3 regions of the Kitasatospora sp. NPDC001547 genome follow, and region 2 is predicted to be linked to each of the others. Evidence: predicted binding sites of a transcription regulator. Region 2 holds the regulator's gene; each other region holds the start of a gene.
The links. Region 2 encodes HrcA, which represses chaperone genes, less so after heat shock. Its sites were predicted from a motif close to TTNGCACTCNGNNNNNCNGAGTGCNAA; they were not measured.

Region 1 (5,401 bases), on a different contig from region 2:
TGCCGTGGGTGGCCAAGCGGCTGCGGATCGACGAGGGCGACATGGGCCAGGACCTGGGCATCGAGTCCGCCCCGCTGGAGAAGCTGCACGGGCACCTGCTGTCGGTCGCCCTCTCCCCCGCCTCGAAGATGTCGGGCGTGGAGATCAGCGAGCTGCGGCTGCCCAAGGGGGCGGCGGTCACCCTGGTCGTGCGGGAGGGGAACTCCTTCGTGCCGGACAAGGCGACGGTGCTGCGCGGCGGGGACGAGCTGCTGGTGGTCACCACCGACGAGGTCGGCGAGGCGGCGGAGCGGCGGCTGCGGGCCGTGGACAAGGGCGGCAAGCTCGCGGGGTGGCTGAACGGGCGGTGACGGCGGGGCCCCCGGGCGGGCCCGCCTGCTCGGGGCCTGGCGAGCCGGGCGGGCTGGCGGGCCGGGAGAGCTGGTGAGCCGGGAGGGCTGGCGTCGTCTACGCGCGTAACTGTATGCTGGTTCGACCACGTCGTATGACTACCGCTAGACCACCCCCAGCATCTGCCTGACGCAGAGTTGGCGCGACCGCTCGGCGGCCGCGGTCCGGCCCCCGGCCAGCACGCCGGACCGACCCGGTATCTACCCCGGTCGACGCGCGAGAGGACGACTCTCGGCGCCGTCGGGGCTCCACCATGCCCTGCCGCGCTACCAGGCAGCAGGAAGGACCGACCGTGACGGCGCGCCGAACGGTCGACACCGCCGCGGACCACGCGGCCACCCCCGCAGCTCCGGCCCCCGCCCGCGTCGGGTACGGCGAGCTGCTGCGCACGCCCGGGGCCTGGACGTTCCTGTCCCCCGCCCTCGTCGCGCGACTGCCGTACGCGATGCTCAGCATGGGCATCCTGCTGCTCGTCACCCAGACCCACGGCTCGTACGGCACCGCCGGCACCGTCACCGCGGTCGCCGCCGTCGCCCAGGCCCTGATCGGGCCGCAGACCGGGCGGCTCGCCGACCGCTACGGCCAGGCCGCGGTGCTCGTCCCGACCGTCCTGGTGCACGCGGCCTCGGTCGGCGCGCTGATCGCGCTCGCGCTCGGCCACGCGCCCGCCTGGAGCCTGTTCCTGGCCGCCGTCCCGGCCGGGGCGAGCGTGCCGCAGGTCGGCGCGATGGTCCGGGCCCGCTGGGTGGCCCGGTTCACGGCGGACGGCGCCTCCGAGAACTCCGCGGCCCGGGTGAGCACCGCCTTCGCCTTCGAGTCCGTGACGGACGAGTTCACCTTCGTGATCGGCCCGATCCTGGCCTCCGGCATCGCCGCCCTCGCCAACCCGGCCACCGCCCTGGTCGCCGAGGCCGCGCTGACCCTCGTCGGCGGTCTGGCCTTCGCCGCCCAGCGGGGCACCGCCCCGGCCCGGATCGTGCCGCAGCCCGGCACCAAGCGGGCCTCGGCGCTCGCCTCCCCCGGCGTCCGACTGCTGGCCGGGACCTTCCTCGGGGTCGGCGCGGTCTTCGGCGGCATGCAGGTCTCGGTGAACGCCTTCGCCGACTCGGTCGGACAGCACGACGCCGGAGGCACCGTGTACGGGATCTTCGCCGGCGGCTCGATGCTGGCCGGCGTGCTGTACGGCGTGATCGCCTGGCGGCGGCCGGTGCAGCAGCGGATGCTGATCAGCTACGCGCTGCTGGTGCTGGGCTGCTCGGTGCTGTGGGCGATGCCCAACCTGGTCGCGCTGACCGTCGCCGGGCTGGTCTGCGGGCTGGCCATCGCGCCGACCCTGATCAGCGGCTACACCCTGGTCGAGACGCTGGTCGCGGACGGCGCCAAGACGGAGGCCTTCACCTGGCTGACCGGCGCCATCGGGCTGGGCCTGGCCGTCGGCTCGATGGCGGCGGGCCAGCTGATCGACGGGCACGGGCCCTCGACCGGCTTCCTGGTCCCGGTGGCCGGCGCCGGGCTGGGGCTGGTCGCGCTGTTCTCGCTGCGGCACCTGCTGGTCGCGCCGAAGGACGGGGCGGGCGCCGGTGCGCGGACCGCGGAGAGCGGGCGCCCGATGCAGCTGGCGGGTGTCGCCGAGGGCTGAGCGGACGGTGACCGGCGGGCGCTGCGGGCCGATCTCACACCGGGGTCGCTGGACTGTTCCAGCGGAATGCCGCATCATTGACCATCGTTAGCACTCATCAGGCGAGAGTGCCAGGAGGAAGACAAGTGCCCACGTACCAGTACCAGTGCACCGAGTGCGGCAACGGCCTGGAGGCGGTGCAGAAGTTCACCGACGAGGCGCTGACCACGTGCCCCGACTGCCAGGGACGGCTCCGCAAGGTCTTCTCGGCCGTGGGCGTCGTGTTCAAGGGCTCCGGCTTCTACCGGACCGACAGCCGCTCCTCCTCCAGCAGCTCGGTGAGCTCCGGATCGTCGTCGAGCACCTCGACCTCGTCCGCCGCGTCCACGTCCTCCTCGACGTCGTCGGGCTCCGGCTCCTCGGCGTCGACCCCGGCCTCGTCCAGCCCGGCTCCGGCCGCCGGCTGACCCGGCGCCGGGCACCGGCCCGGACGGACCGCAGACCTCGGAAAGGCCCGTCGGCCCCGCTTCCACGCGGGGGCGGCGGGCCTTTCCGCGTTTCCGTCCGGGGTCGTCCGGCGGGTGCGCGCTGTCGTCCCGGGCGCGTGCTGTCGACGCGGGCGTGTCCTGTTGTCACGGGCGTGTCCATGTTGTCGCGGGCGCGGTGCCGCCTCTGCCACGTCTTGCTGCCTCTTGTCTTCTCGGACGGGTCGAATTCACCCGCACGAGTGAGCGGAGTTGCCCACAGGGCCGGGTTGTCCACAGGCCTGGGGAAAGGGCTTTCCGACGTCGCCGAAAACGCTCATCGTGTGGGCATCCGGTCCGCGAGGGGCCGGTCCGCCGACAGTCCGGAGGTGCGTCGATGACGACCGCGAGCTTCTCCTTCCCCCTGCCCGTACCACTGCCGTTGCCCGCGCCGGCCGTGCCGCCCCGACAGGAGCTGCCGAGCTTCCCGCCGATCCGGCGCGGGTGCGGTGGCTGGCACCGCTGGCGCAGCGCCGTGCGGCGGCGAGCCGGAGTGCCCGTCCTGGTGCTGCTCGCGGTGGCGTCGGCGCTCGCGCTGGGGCCCGCACGGGCCGGGCTGCCGCCGCCCCAGGGCGGCGCGCTGGGCCGGACGGGTTGTCAATCCGGGGTCGCGGAAGATCACCCGTGACCGGAGGACGACTTCGTCGTTCGAGGCGACATGAAGGGGCTTCAAGGAATTCGTGCTGCGTGGAAATGTCGTCGAACTCGCCGTGGCCGTGGTCATCGGCGCGGCTTTCACCAACATCGTCAACGCCTTCGTCAAAGGCGTGATCAATCCGATCGTCGGCGTGTTCGGGACGAAGGACCTCGCGTCCTACAGTTCCTGCCTCAAGGGGCCCTGCGAGGTGAGCCCGACCGGTGAGGTCACGTCCGGAATCCTCATCCTCTGGGGATCGGTGCTCAGCGCCGCGCTCCAGTTCCTGATCACCGCGGCGGTCGTCTACTTCGTTCTGATCCTGCCCATGAACAAGCTGGCGGCCCGCCGCAAGACCGACGTCGAGAAGGCGGCGGAACTCGAGGCCAAGGAGGTCAAGCTGCTGACCGAGATCCGCGACGCGCTGGTCTCGCCGCTGCGCTGACCGGCGGGCGCCCCACGCCCCCGGTCCCCGCTCCCCAGTCCCCGTGGTGCGGTCAGTCCCCGTGGTGCGGCGGGCGCTGGCTCAGGTACCAGTCCAGCCCCCGTCCACCGCTCTCCCCCGCTCCGGGGCGACCGCCCCAGCCCGCGTCGGTGTCGTCCCCGGACTGCTGGTCCAACGGGTCCCGGAAGACCAGTCGGGCCTTGGCGGCCGCGGCCTTCCCGGGCTCCTGCTCCCGGTCCTGGTCCTGCGCCCGGCGCCGGTCCTCTTCCCGTCCCTGCTCGCTCACGCTGTCCACTCCGTCCGTTCGTCCCTTCCCTCAAGCCTAAGAGCCCGTGGCACGCCTCGGGCCCCGGTGCGGAGCGCTCCGCGCCAGGGCCCGGGTGAGGGCTCGGCCAGGGGGCCGGCTGGTCCGTCAGGCGGCTTCGAAGCCCGCGTGGTCCGCGATCTTCTTCAGCTCGGCCAGCGCGTGCTTCTCGATCTGCCGGATCCGCTCACGGGTGAGGCCGTGCTGCTTGCCCACCTCGGTGAGGGTGCGCTCGCGGCCGTCCTCCATCCCGTAGCGGGAGCGGATGATCGAGGCGGTGCGGTCGTCCAACCGCCCGATCAGGTCGTCCAGTTCCTCACGGCGGAGCATGACCATCACGGCGTCCTCGGGGGACGTCGCCCCGGTGTCCTCGACGAGGTCGCCGAACTGGGTCTCGCCCTCGTCGTCGACCGACATGTTGAGGCTGACCGGGTCCCTCGCCCAGTCCAGCACGTCCTTGATCCGGGCCTCGGTGGTGTCCAGCTCGGCCGCGATCTCGGCCGGCTCCGCCTCGCGGCCCAGCTCCTTGGACTTCTCCCGCTGCACCCGCCGGATCCGCCCCAGCTCCTCCACCAGGTGCACGGGCAGCCGGATGGTGCGGGACTGGTCGGCGATGGACCGGGTGATCGCCTGCCGGATCCACCACGTCGCGTACGTGGAGAACTTGAAGCCCTTGGCGTAGTCGAACTTCTCGACCGCGCGCACCAGGCCGGCGTTGCCCTCCTGGATGAGGTCCAGCAGCGGCAGGCCGCTGCGCGGGTAGCGACGGGCGACGGCGACCACTAGCCGGAGGTTGGAGCGGATGAAGACGTCCTTGGCGCGCTCGGCGTCGGCGGCTATCGCCTCCAGCTCCTCGCGCGTGACGCCGTCGGGGAGTCCGCCCTCCTCCTCCAGCAGGTGCTGGGCGTACACGCCGGCCTCGATCCGCAGGGAGAGCTCGACCTCCTCGGCGGCATCGAGCAGGGGCGTCCTGGCGATCTCGTCGAGGTACATGCCGACCAGGTCGCGGTCGGCCTCGAGGTTGGTCGGGCGGGCCGCGCGACTCCGGTCGGCCCTGTCGCGAACGACGGCACGGGTGGCCATGCTTGCTCCCTTTGCTGGTGTTGCCGAGGTCTGCCTGCCTGCCTCGTGAGGGCAAGAAGTGCGGGCCCTGGGGCCTCACACGTAACGATCCAACGAACAGAATCCGGACAACATTCCCAAGTCACTCAGATTCTTCCCGGCGATGCAGTATCCTGCCGGTTTTCACCCCGGTCATGGACAACGGGTGACCGGCCGAATACTTCCCGTGCCATCGGGCGACCGGTTCGGGGGCGATTTCTTCACCCGGCCCACACTGGGCCGCCGCCTACTCGTTGAACCCGCGAACGGCCGCCGGCGTTCCCCGTGCGCGCCGTCTCCCGAGCACGCCCCGCTCCGGTGCGCGCAGGTTCTCCCCACAAAAGATGCCGAATCGCTATCACTGCGGCTCTTGCTCGGCGCGGGA
Region 2 (5,401 bases):
AGGCGGGGATGCCCACGCTGGCGGGCTTCACGGCCTGCCAGATGTCGATGAAGGGGTGGCCGACGACCAGCACGGACTCGCCGGTGACCTGGGCGGCGATGCGGTGCTCCTTCGTCCCCGGGAGCAGGTGGTCGACCAGGACGCCCAGGCGCCGGCCCGGGCCGGGGGCGAAGTCGGCGACGATCGCGGGCAGGTCGTCGATGCCGCGCAGGTACTCGACGACCACGCCCTCGATCCGCAGGTCGTCGCCCCAGACCCGCTCGACCAGCTCGGCGTCGTGCCGCCCCTCGACGTAGATCCGCGACTCGCGGGCGACCCGGGCGCGGGCGCCGGGGACGGCGATCGAGCCCGAGGCGGTACGGCCCGGGGTGCGGGGCGCCGCCGGGCCGGCCGGGCGCACCAGGGTGACGGCCCTGCCCTCCAGCAGGAAGCCGCGCGGCACCAGCGGGAACACCCGGTGCTTGCCGAACCGGTCCTCCAGGGTGACGGTGAACCCCTCGGCGGTCTTCTCGCAGCGCACCACCGCCCCGCAGAAGCCGGTCGCCGCCTCCTCGACCACCAGGTCCCGCTCGGCGGGCACCTCCGGGGCGGCCTGCTGCTTCTTCCACGGCGGGGTCAGGTCGGGTCCGTACTGGCGGCTGCGCATACGGGTGATCATAGGGAGGGCGGACGGCCCGTCAGAGTCCCGGCGCGCCCCAGACCGGGAACCAGCGGCCGAGGTCCTTCTCCAGCCGCAGGTCGTTCCCCAGCATCGCGTTGACCTGCAGTTCCAGCGGGCTGTTGCGCTTCTCCCCGCCGCCGGGCACCGGCGCGAAGGGGTAGAAGGTGCCGCGCTTGTACAGGTAGACCAGGGCCAGCGACTGCCCCTGCGGGTTCCGGAAGGCGACCAGCGAGCAGAGCAGCTGCGGCCCGAAGCCGTTCGCCTCCAGCTCGCTGTTGACCGCGTGCAGGTCGTTCACCAGCTCCGGCAGCTCCTCGGGCCGGTGCCGGGCGAGCAGCCAGGAGTAGCCGTAGGCGTCCTTGGAGGCCTCCACCGGGACGCCGCCGCGCCCGGTGTCGGCGTCCAGCAGCGCCCGGACCTGCTGCTCGACCTGGACGAAGGCCGCGCCCTCGACGGCCGCGAAGCAGACCGAGCCGAGCCCGGTGGGGGTGAACCCGGCTCCGGCCTCCAGGGTGAGCGCGGCGGACGGCACGCCGAACAGCTGGTCGAGGTCGGGTTTGACGGGCTTGGTGCGGCCGAACAGGGCGTCCAGGATTCCCACGGCGGTCCTCTCGGGTTCGGGGGTCAGCGGCCGAGCTGCTCGGAGATCCTCGCCAGCTGCGCCAGCCGCTTCTCCAGGCTCGGGTGGGTGGACAGCAGCTGCGAGGCGGTCTCCCGGGCGCTCAGCGCGGGGGCGAAGTAGAAGGCGTTGTACGGCTGCGCCTGGCGCAGGTCCTTGCCGGGGATGGCCGCGATCTGCCCGGTCACCTTGGTGAGCGCGGAGGCCAGCGCGCTGGGCCGGCCGGTGAGCTGGGCGGCGGCCCGGTCCGCGGCCAGCTCGCGGTAGCGGGACAGCAGCCGGGTGAGCAGGAAGCTGACCGCGTAGACGACCATCGACACCAGCGGGACGACCAGCGCCAGGACGGCCGCGTTCTGGTCGTTGTTGTTGCGCCCGCCGCCCATGAACCCGCCGTACACGGCGATCCGGGTCATCGCCCCGGCGAGGACGCCCAGGAAGCCGGCGATCGTCATCACCGCCACGTCCCGGTGGGCGACGTGCGACAGCTCGTGCGCGAGGACGCCCTCCAGCTCCTCCGGCTCCAGCCGGCGCAGCAGCCCGGTGGTCACGCAGACCACCGCGTTGCCCGGGTTGCGGCCGGTGGCGAAGGCGTTCGGCATGTCGTTGTCGGCGACCGCCACCCGGGGCTTGGGCATGTCGGCCAGGGCGCAGAGCCGGTCGACGGTGCCGTGCAGCTGGGGGAACTCCTCGGGGGACACCCGGTGGGCGCCCATCGCCCGCTCGGTGATCCGGTCGCTGAACCAGAACTGGGCCACGAACAGCCCGCCGGAGATCAGCACGATCAGTGGCCAGGCGCCGCGCATCAGCGCGATCAGCAGGCCCGTGAAACCGACGTACAGCAGCCCGATCACGAACATCGTGGCGACCATGCGGCCGGTCAGGCCGCGGTCGGGCGCGAAACGGGTGTGCTGGCCCGAGCTCGACATCGCTTGCTCCTCCGTTCGCCGTCGCCTTCGATGCTGCCACCCGGACGGCCTCCCGGCACCACCCCGGCGCCGGAACGACCGAACCGCGGGGGCCCCGCGGGCCGTGGGCGGAACTGCGGGGAGGATCACCCCGGTCGGGCCGTTCCTGCCGTAGGACCCGGGCCGTACACTGGCAGGTACGGTTTTGGCACTCGCGTGTTCAGAGTGCCAAGGCCGAGGGCCTTCCGGAGCGGCCCGCAGCAACGAGGGACACAGTCGGACAACGTGCGAAGACGGAGGTGCGTGCCCCATGGCCGGTGAGGTCCGCCAGCTGGACGAACGCAAGCTCGCCGTGCTCCGCGCGATCGTGCAGGACTACGTGGGCACCGAGGAGCCGGTCGGCTCCAAGGCCCTGGTGGAACGGCACAACCTCGGGGTCTCGCCGGCGACCGTCCGCAACGACATGGCGGCGCTGGAGGAGGAGGGTTACATCCACCAGCCGCACACCAGCGCCGGCCGGATCCCGACCGACAAGGGGTACCGCCTCTTCGTCGACAAGCTCGCCGAGATCAAGCCGATGAGCGCCCCCGAGCGCCGGGCCATCCGGCACTTCCTGGACGGCGCGGTCGACCTGGACGACGTGGTCGCCCGCACGGTGCGGCTGCTCGCCCAGCTGACCCGGCAGGTCGCGGTGGTGCAGTACCCGTCGTTGACGCGCTCCACCGTCCGGCACATCGAGCTGGTGGCGCTCGCCCCGGCGAAGGTGATGCTGGTCCTGATCACCAACACCGGCCGGGTCGAGCAGCGGATGGTCGACTGCCCGGGCCCGGTCGGCGAGACGGTGCTGGCGGACCTCCGGGCCCGGATCAACGCGAGAGCCGCCGGCAAGCGCCTCCCGGAGGTCCCCGGGCTGCTGGAGGAGCTGCCCGCGCAGTTCGAGCAGGCCGACCGGCCGACCGTCAGCACGGTCCTGGCGACCCTGTTCGAGACGCTCGCCGAGCAGAACGAGGAGCGGATCATGCTGGCCGGCACGGCCAACCTGACCCGCTTCGGGCACGACTTCCCGCTCTCCATCCAGCCGGTGCTGGAGGCCCTGGAGGAGCAGGTCGTCCTGCTCCGCCTCCTGGGTGAGACCGCGGACGCCGCGATGACGGTCCGGATCGGGCGGGAGAACGCCTACGAGGGGCTGACTTCCACGTCGATCGTCTCGGTCGGCTACGGTTCGGGCGACGAGAGCGTGGCGAAACTGGGTGTGATCGGTCCGACCCGGATGGACTATCCGGGCACAATGGGGGCGGTGCGAGCGGTGGCGCGGTACGTGGGCCAGATCCTGGCCGAGTCCTAGCAAGCGGCCGTCGCCGGAAATCCGGCGGCGGCGACCAGTCGCAGCACTACTACAGGCGGAACAAGCGGAGCATTTGGTGGCCACGGACTACTACGCGGTACTCGGCGTCCGACGGGATGCGGGGCAGGACGAGATCAAGAAGGCGTTCCGGCGCCTGGCACGCGAACTGCACCCGGACGTCAACCCGGACCCGAAGACGCAGGAGCGGTTCAAGGAGATCAACGCCGCCTACGAGGTGCTCTCCGATCCGCAGAAGCGCCAGGTCTACGACCTCGGCGGGGACCCGCTGTCCCCGGGCGGCGGCGGAGCGGGCGGCTTCGGGGCCGGTGCGGCCGGCTTCGGCTTCTCCGACATCATGGACGCCTTCTTCGGCGCCGCGGCCGGCCAGCGCGGCCCGCGCTCGCGCACCCGCCGCGGCCAGGACGCCATGATCCGGCTGGAGATCACCCTGGAGGAGGCCGCCTTCGGCACCACCAAGGAGCTCCAGGTCGACACCGCCGTCACCTGCACCACCTGCAGTGGCGAGGGCGCGGCCCCCGGCACCTCGGCGCAGACCTGTGACATGTGCCGCGGCAAGGGCGAGGTCTCCCAGGTCACCCGGTCCTTCCTGGGCCAGGTCATGACCTCCCGCCCCTGCCCGCAGTGCCAGGGCTTCGGCACCGTCGTGCCGACCCCGTGCCCGGAGTGCGCCGGCGACGGCCGGGTCCGCGCCCGCCGCACCCTGACCGTCAAGATCCCGGCCGGTGTCGACAACGGCACCCGGATCCAGCTGGCCGGCGAGGGCGAGGTCGGCCCCGGCGGCGGCCCGGCCGGCGACCTGTACGTGGAGATCGCCGAGACCACCCACAACATCTTCCAGCGGCGCGGGGACGACCTGCACTGCACCGTCACCATCCCGATGACGGCGGCCGCGCTCGGCACCCAGGTGCCGCTGCAGACCCTGGACGGCCTGGAGGAGGTCGACATCCGGCCCGGCACCCAGTCCGGCCAGTCGATCCCGCTGCACGGCCGGGGCATCACGCACCTGCGGGGCGGCGGCCGGGGCGACCTGATAGTGCACGTCGAGGTGAAGACGCCCAGCAAGCTCGACGCCGAGCAGGAGGAGCTGCTGCGCCGCCTCGCGGTGCTGCGCGGCGAGGAGCGGCCGTCCGGCCAGTTCGCGCCGGGCCAGCAGGGCCTGTTCTCCCGGCTGAAGGACGCCTTCAACGGCCGGTAGCCGTCCGCGGAGGGGTGCCGGGGGGGTGAAGCCCCCGGCACCCCTCCGGTGTTTCCCCCTCTCCGGCCGCAGGCCCCTCCTGGAAAGGTCCCCGCCATGACCGCGCCCGTCTTCTTCGTCGAGACCGAGCGGATCGCCGCCGCCGTGCCCGGGGCCGTGGTGCGCCTGGACGGCCCGGAGGGGCGCCACGCGGCCGCGGTGAAGCGGCTGCAGCCGGGCGAGGCGGTGACCCTGGCCGACGGGCTGGGGCTCGGCGTGGACGGCACGGTCGCCGAGGTGCTCGGCAAGGACGAGATCGACGTGGCGGTCGCCGCCGTGCGCCGGGAGCCGGAGCCCGCGCCGCGGATCGTCGTCGTCCAGGCGCTGCCCAAGGGCGACCGCGGCGAGCTGGCCGTGGAGACCATGACCGAGGTCGGCGTGGACGTGGTGATCCCGTGGTCCGCCTCGCGCTGCATCACCCAGTGGAAGGGCGAGCGCGGCGGCAAGGCCCTCGCCAAGTGGCGGGCCACCGCCCGGGAGGCGGGCAAGCAGTCCCGCCGGCTGCGCTTCCCCGTGGTCCGGGACGTCATGACCACCCGGCAGCTGACCCCCGTCCTGGCGCAGGCCGCGTTCGCCGCCGTGCTGCACGAGGAGGGCGCCGAGCCGCTGGCGCACG
Region 3 (5,401 bases), on a different contig from region 2:
TTCACCAGGTCGCCGTACTCGCCGGTGGCGGCGTTGTAGCCCTGGCCGGCCTCCAGCTCGGAGACCTTGGAGGTGATGACGTAGCCCTCCAGGCCGGCGTTCTGGGCGATCCAGCGCAGCGGCTCGTGCAGCGCCTTGCGGACGACCGCGACACCGGTGGCCTCGTCGCCCGACAGGCCCAGGCCGTCGTTCAGCACCTTGGCGGCGTGGACCAGGGAGGCGCCACCACCGGCGACGATGCCCTCCTCGACCGCGGCGCGGGTCGCCGAGATGGCGTCCTCCAGGCGGTGCTTGCGCTCCTTCAGCTCCACCTCGGTGGCGGCGCCGACCTTGATGACGCAGACGCCGCCGGCCAGCTTGGCCAGGCGCTCCTGCAGCTTCTCGCGGTCCCAGTCGGAGTCGGTCGCGGCGATCTCGCCCTTGATCTGGGCGACGCGGCCGGCGACGGCCTCGGCGTCACCGGCGCCGTCGACGACCGTGGTCTCGTCCTTGGTGATGGTCACCCGGCGGGCGGTGCCCAGCACGTCCAGGCCGACCTGGTCGAGCTTGAGGCCGACCTCCTCGGAGATGACCTGGCCACCGGTCAGGACGGCCAGGTCGCCGAGGATCGCCTTGCGGCGGTCGCCGAAGCCCGGGGCCTTGACGGCGACGGCGTTGAAGGTGCCGCGGATCTTGTTCACGACCAGGGTCGACAGCGCCTCGCCGTCGACGTCCTCGGCGATGATCAGCAGCGGCTTGGAGGCACCGCCCTGGAGGATCTTCTCCAGCAGCGGCAGCAGCTCCTGGATGGAGGAGATCTTGCCCTGGTTGATCAGGATGTACGGGTCCTCCAGGACCGCCTCCTGCCGCTCCGCGTCGGTGACGAAGTACGGCGACAGGTAGCCCTTGTCGAACTGCATGCCCTCGGTGAAGTCCAGCTCCACGCCGAAGGTGTTCGACTCCTCGACGGTGATGACACCGTCCTTGCCGACCTTGTCGATCGCCTCGGCGATCAGCTCGCCGACCTGGGTGTCCTGGGCGGAGAGGGACGCGACGGCGGCGACGTCGTCCTTGCCCTCGATCTCGCGGGCGATGGAGAGCAGGTGCTCGGAGACGGCGGCGACGGCCTTGTCGATGCCCTTCTTCAGGGCGGCCGGGCCGGCACCGGCGGCGACGTTGCGCAGACCCTCGTTGACCAGGGCCTGGGCCAGCACGGTGGCGGTGGTGGTGCCGTCACCCGCGACGTCGTTGGTCTTGGTGGCGACCTCCTTGACGAGCTGCGCGCCAAGGTTCTCGTACGGGTCGTCCAGCTCGACCTCGCGGGCGATGGTGACACCGTCGTTGGTGATGGTCGGGGCGCCGAACTTCTTGTCGATGACGACGTTGCGGCCCTTGGGGCCGATGGTCACCTTGACGGTGTCGGCCAGCTTGTTGACACCGCGCTCCAGCGAGCGGCGGGCGTCCTCGTCGAACTGCAGGATCTTCGCCATGTTCCCTATTCCCTCGGGGCTGCGGCCGGCCGACCGGCCGCCGAACTACGTGAACCAACAACCACGCCCCGGGCCACTGTCACGGAGGACACGGATCCGGGGCGGGTCGGGACGACTTACTTCTCGATGATGGCGAGAACGTCGCGAGCGGAGAGCACCAGGTACTCCTCGCCCTGGTACTTCACCTCGGTGCCGCCGTACTTCGAGTACAGGACGATGTCACCCACGGCGACGTCGAGCGGCAGACGCTGGCCGTCCTCGAAGCGGCCCGGGCCGACGGCCAGGACGACGCCCTCCTGGGGCTTCTCCTTGGCGGTGTCCGGGATAACCAGGCCGGAGGCCGTGGTGGTCTCGGCGTCGAGCGGCTGGACCACGATGCGGTCCTCGAGCGGCTTGATGGCAACCTTGCTGCTGGTGGTCACGTCCGAGCTCCCCTTCGGAGATTACGGGGTTTTCTAACGGGTAGGGGCGATCCTGCGGGTCTGCCGTCGCGGGGGTCAGACACACGTCGTCGCGTTAGCACTCTCCTAGTGGGGAGTGCCAAGGACGACCATAGGGCCGTGTTAGCACTCAGTCAACCAGAGTGCCAACGACGCGCCCTGGGAACCCCGATTCGCGGATGAGTAGCCGTACTCATGTGCGACGCTCCCGCCGTCGGCAGACTCCTCGTCATGACATCGATCCCGGTGCGTGTCGGCCCGTCCCGGACCACGGACGCCGCCCTCGCCCTGCTGTCGCTGCCCCTGCTGGGAGCCGCGCTGCCGTTCGTGGTCTTCTTCGTCGTCGCCTCCCTCGGCAGCGGCCCCGGCCACGGGGACGACGGGGACGGCCTCGAATGGGCCTTCCTGGGCATCGGGATGCTGGCCGCCCCGGTCGCCGCCCTGACGGCGGGCCTGGTGGTCGCCTTCCGCAGCCGGCGGTCCGGCTACCAGTACCTCCCGGTCGCCGCGGTGCTCTCCCCCTTCGTGCTGCCGGCGGTCCTGTCCTCGGGCGTCCTGTGGCGCTGACGCCGTCCGGCCCGCCGGAGCCGGCGGGCACGCGGAGCGGGGGCGCCCGACCGGCGAGAATGGCCCCGTGGACACCGAGAACCTCCAGCCGCTGCTGACCCCCGAGGGCCAGGCCCTGCTCGCCGAGTTGCGCGAGTTCACCCCCGAGGAGGAGCTGGCGCTGGCGACCCGGCTGCGCCGGGAGCACCCGGCGGAGCTGGTGTCGGCGGCGTTCGGGCAGGCGCGGCTGCGCCAGCGGGCGCGGGCGAAGTTCGGGGCCGACGCCGACCTGATGTACTTCACGCCCAACGGGGTGGAGCAGTCCACCCGGCGCAGCGTGGCCGAGTGGCGGGCACGGCGGTTCGCCGCCCTGGGCGTACGGCGGCTGGCGGACCTCTGCTGCGGCATCGGCGGGGACGTGCTGGCGCTGGCCCGGGCGGGCATCGAGGTGCTGGCCGTCGACCGGGACCCGGCGGCCTGCGCCGCCACCGCGGCCAACGCCGCCGCGCTGGGCCTGGCCGACCTGGTCGAGGTGCGCTGCGCGGACGTCGCCGAGGTGGACGTCACCGGCTTCGACGCGGTGTTCACCGACCCGGCCCGGCGCACCTCGCGCGGCCGGGTGTTCGACCCGGAGGCGTACGCCCCGCCGCTCTCCTGGGCCGTCGAGGCCGGCCGGCGGACCCCGGTCGGCGCACTGAAGGTGGCGCCGGGCATCCCGCACGAGGCGGTGCCGCAGGACGCCGAGGCCGAGTGGGTGTCCGACCACGGCGACGTCAAGGAGGCGGTGCTCTGGTTCGGCACCCGGGCCGCGAGCCCGCACCGCGCCACCCTGCTGCCGCAGGGCGCCAGCCTGACCGGCGGCGACCTGCCCGACCCGCCGGCCGGCCCGGTCGGGCGCTACCTGTACGAGCCGGACGGCGCGGTGATCCGGGCCCACCTGGTGGCCGAGGTGGCCGAGCAGGTGGGCGGCCGGCTGATCGACCCGAAGATCGCCTACCTGACCTCGGACGAACTGGTCGCCACCCCGTACGCGCACGCCTTCGAGCTCACCGACGTGCTGCCGTTCAACATCAAGAAGCTGAAGGCGCTGCTGCGCGAGCGGGCGGTCGGCACGGTGGTGATCAAGAAGCGCGGGATGGCGATCACCCCGGAGGAGCTGCGCCGCCAGCTCAAGCCCTCCGGGCCGAACACCGTCACGGTGATCCTCAGCCGCACCGACCACGGGCCGCTGATGATGCTGGGACGGCCGGTCTGAGCTACGAGGCGGGCGCCTGGATGTAGTCCTCCAGCCGGGCCACCGAGAAGCCCTGCTCCTGGATCCGGGCCAGCAGGTCGCCGAACATCTGGGTCATCGTGGCGCCCTTGAGCTCCTTGGGGCCGCGGAAGTGCGCCAGGATGATGTCGCCGGGCTTCAGCTTCTTGTCCCCGGACTGGTACTGCATGTCGTGGATCTGCATCGACTCGCGCCACAGCACTATGGCGCGCGGGCCGCACTCCTGGACCGAGGTGTTGAGCACCGGGGTGTTGGCGCCGTCGCCGAACGGCGGACGGAACAGCAGCGGGGCGGTGCCGTACTGCTGGGTGAGCGCGGACTGCGCGTCGCAGATCTCGGCCTTCTGCCTGTCCACCGGGAGCTTGCTCATCACCGGGTGGTCCACGGTGTGGTTCTGGACGTGGTTGCCCAGCGCCTGGAGCGGCTTGAAGTACGCGTAGTCGTTCCTGACGATGTCCCGGGTCAGGAACATCGAGACCGGCACCTTGAGGTCGGTCAGCATCTCGACGAACTTCGGGTCCTTCTCGGCGCCGTCGTCGATGGTGATGAAGACGACCTTGTCGCTCGTCTTCACGTCGCTGAACACCGGTACCGGGCCGGTCCGTTGGAGCTTGACGGGCTTGTCGGCGGGCGGCGCCGGGGCGGGGGCGAGCGGGGTGAGGCCCCACTTGGCCCAGGCCGCGGCGCCCGCTCCCGCCGGGGCGCCGGACGGGGTGGCGGTCGCGGCCCCGGTGGTCGGCGCGGCGCCGGTGGGCCGGGCCGCGGCGGACGTGGCCGCGGCGGCCGGGGCGGCCCCACCGCCGCCTCCGCCGTCACCGCACGCGGTGGCGAAGGCCAGCAGGGCCACCGCCCCCGCCGCGTACGTCCTGGCCCTGCTCCGCCCGTCCCTGATCACCGCTGCGCGCTCCCGGCTCCCGTCCAGCTTTCTCTCAGCTAGCACGGTAGCGAACAGGTCAGCGGTTCCCGATCAGTTATTCGATGTGCTCGCTGGTGAAGGACCAGCGGTGCACCGGGCGGCCCAACAGCTCGGCCGGCGGGTCGGCGACGGGCACCGGCTCGCCGCTCCACCAGGCGATCAGCAGCACCCTCTCGCCCGGGGCGGAGAGCAGTTCGAGGCGCTCCAGCCCGGCCGAGCCGCGCAGCGCGGGCAGCGCCGACTCCCGCACCCAGGCGGCGAGTTCGCCGGCCCGGCCGGTCGCCGCCCGGGCCTCCCACATCGCGGCGACGGTCATGCCGCGCCGCCGCCGAGGGCGTCGTAGGCCTGACCGTGGAAGTCCGTGTGGGGCACGTGGACGTCGGTCACCGGCAGCGAGGAGTCGGCGGACAGGTCGAAGGCGGACGGCGTGCGGTCGCGCCATACCATCTCGGCGCCGAGCGCCGCGACCATCGCGCCGTTGTCGGTGCACAGGCCCGGCCGGGGCACCCGCAGTCGGATGCCGGCCCGGTCGCAGCGCTGCTGGGCCATCTCGCGCAGCCGCGAGTTGGCCGCCACGCCGCCGCCGATCATCAGGTGGTCGACGCCGTTGTCCCGGCACGCCTTGACGGCCTTGCGGGTGAGCACGTCGGTGACGGCCTCCTGGAAGGACGCCGCCACGTCGGCGATCGGCACCTCCTCGCCGGCCCGGCGCTTGGCCTCCACCCAGCGGGCGACGGCGGTCTTCAGACCGGAGAAC

Region 1: a site for HrcA is predicted at 2,117-2,143, ahead of ACFY0X_RS06045 (FmdB family zinc ribbon protein). Genes of this name have one in related genera too.
Region 3: a site for HrcA is predicted at 2,033-2,059, ahead of groES (co-chaperone GroES). Genes of this name have one in related genera too.

What each region holds. Positions count from the first base shown of each region.
Region 1 is NZ_JBIAVL010000003.1:51,262-56,662, reverse strand. It holds gene ACFY0X_RS06055 (potassium/proton antiporter) at 1-350, shown strand, start outside; gene ACFY0X_RS06050 (MFS transporter) at 683-2,029, shown strand; gene ACFY0X_RS06045 (FmdB family zinc ribbon protein) at 2,155-2,475, shown strand; gene ACFY0X_RS06040 (hypothetical protein) at 2,870-3,160, shown strand; partial or broken gene mscL (large conductance mechanosensitive channel protein MscL) at 3,198-3,611, shown strand; gene ACFY0X_RS06030 (hypothetical protein) at 3,664-3,897, opposite strand; gene ACFY0X_RS06025 (sigma-70 family RNA polymerase sigma factor) at 4,024-4,998, opposite strand.
Region 2 is NZ_JBIAVL010000002.1:156,221-161,621, forward strand. It holds gene ACFY0X_RS03385 (DUF3097 domain-containing protein) at 1-646, opposite strand, end outside; gene ACFY0X_RS03390 (hypothetical protein) at 678-1,262, opposite strand; gene htpX (zinc metalloprotease HtpX) at 1,286-2,206, opposite strand; gene hrcA (heat-inducible transcriptional repressor HrcA) at 2,496-3,530, shown strand; gene dnaJ (molecular chaperone DnaJ) at 3,607-4,746, shown strand; gene ACFY0X_RS03410 (16S rRNA (uracil(1498)-N(3))-methyltransferase) at 4,843-5,401, shown strand, end outside.
Region 3 is NZ_JBIAVL010000010.1:132,627-138,027, reverse strand. It holds gene groL (chaperonin GroEL) at 1-1,469, opposite strand, end outside; gene groES (co-chaperone GroES) at 1,586-1,891, opposite strand; gene ACFY0X_RS20065 (hypothetical protein) at 2,141-2,476, shown strand; gene ACFY0X_RS20060 (methyltransferase domain-containing protein) at 2,544-3,710, shown strand; gene ACFY0X_RS20055 (polysaccharide deacetylase family protein) at 3,712-4,668, opposite strand; gene ACFY0X_RS20050 (hypothetical protein) at 4,700-4,960, opposite strand; gene tsaD (tRNA (adenosine(37)-N6)-threonylcarbamoyltransferase complex transferase subunit TsaD) at 4,957-5,401, opposite strand, start outside.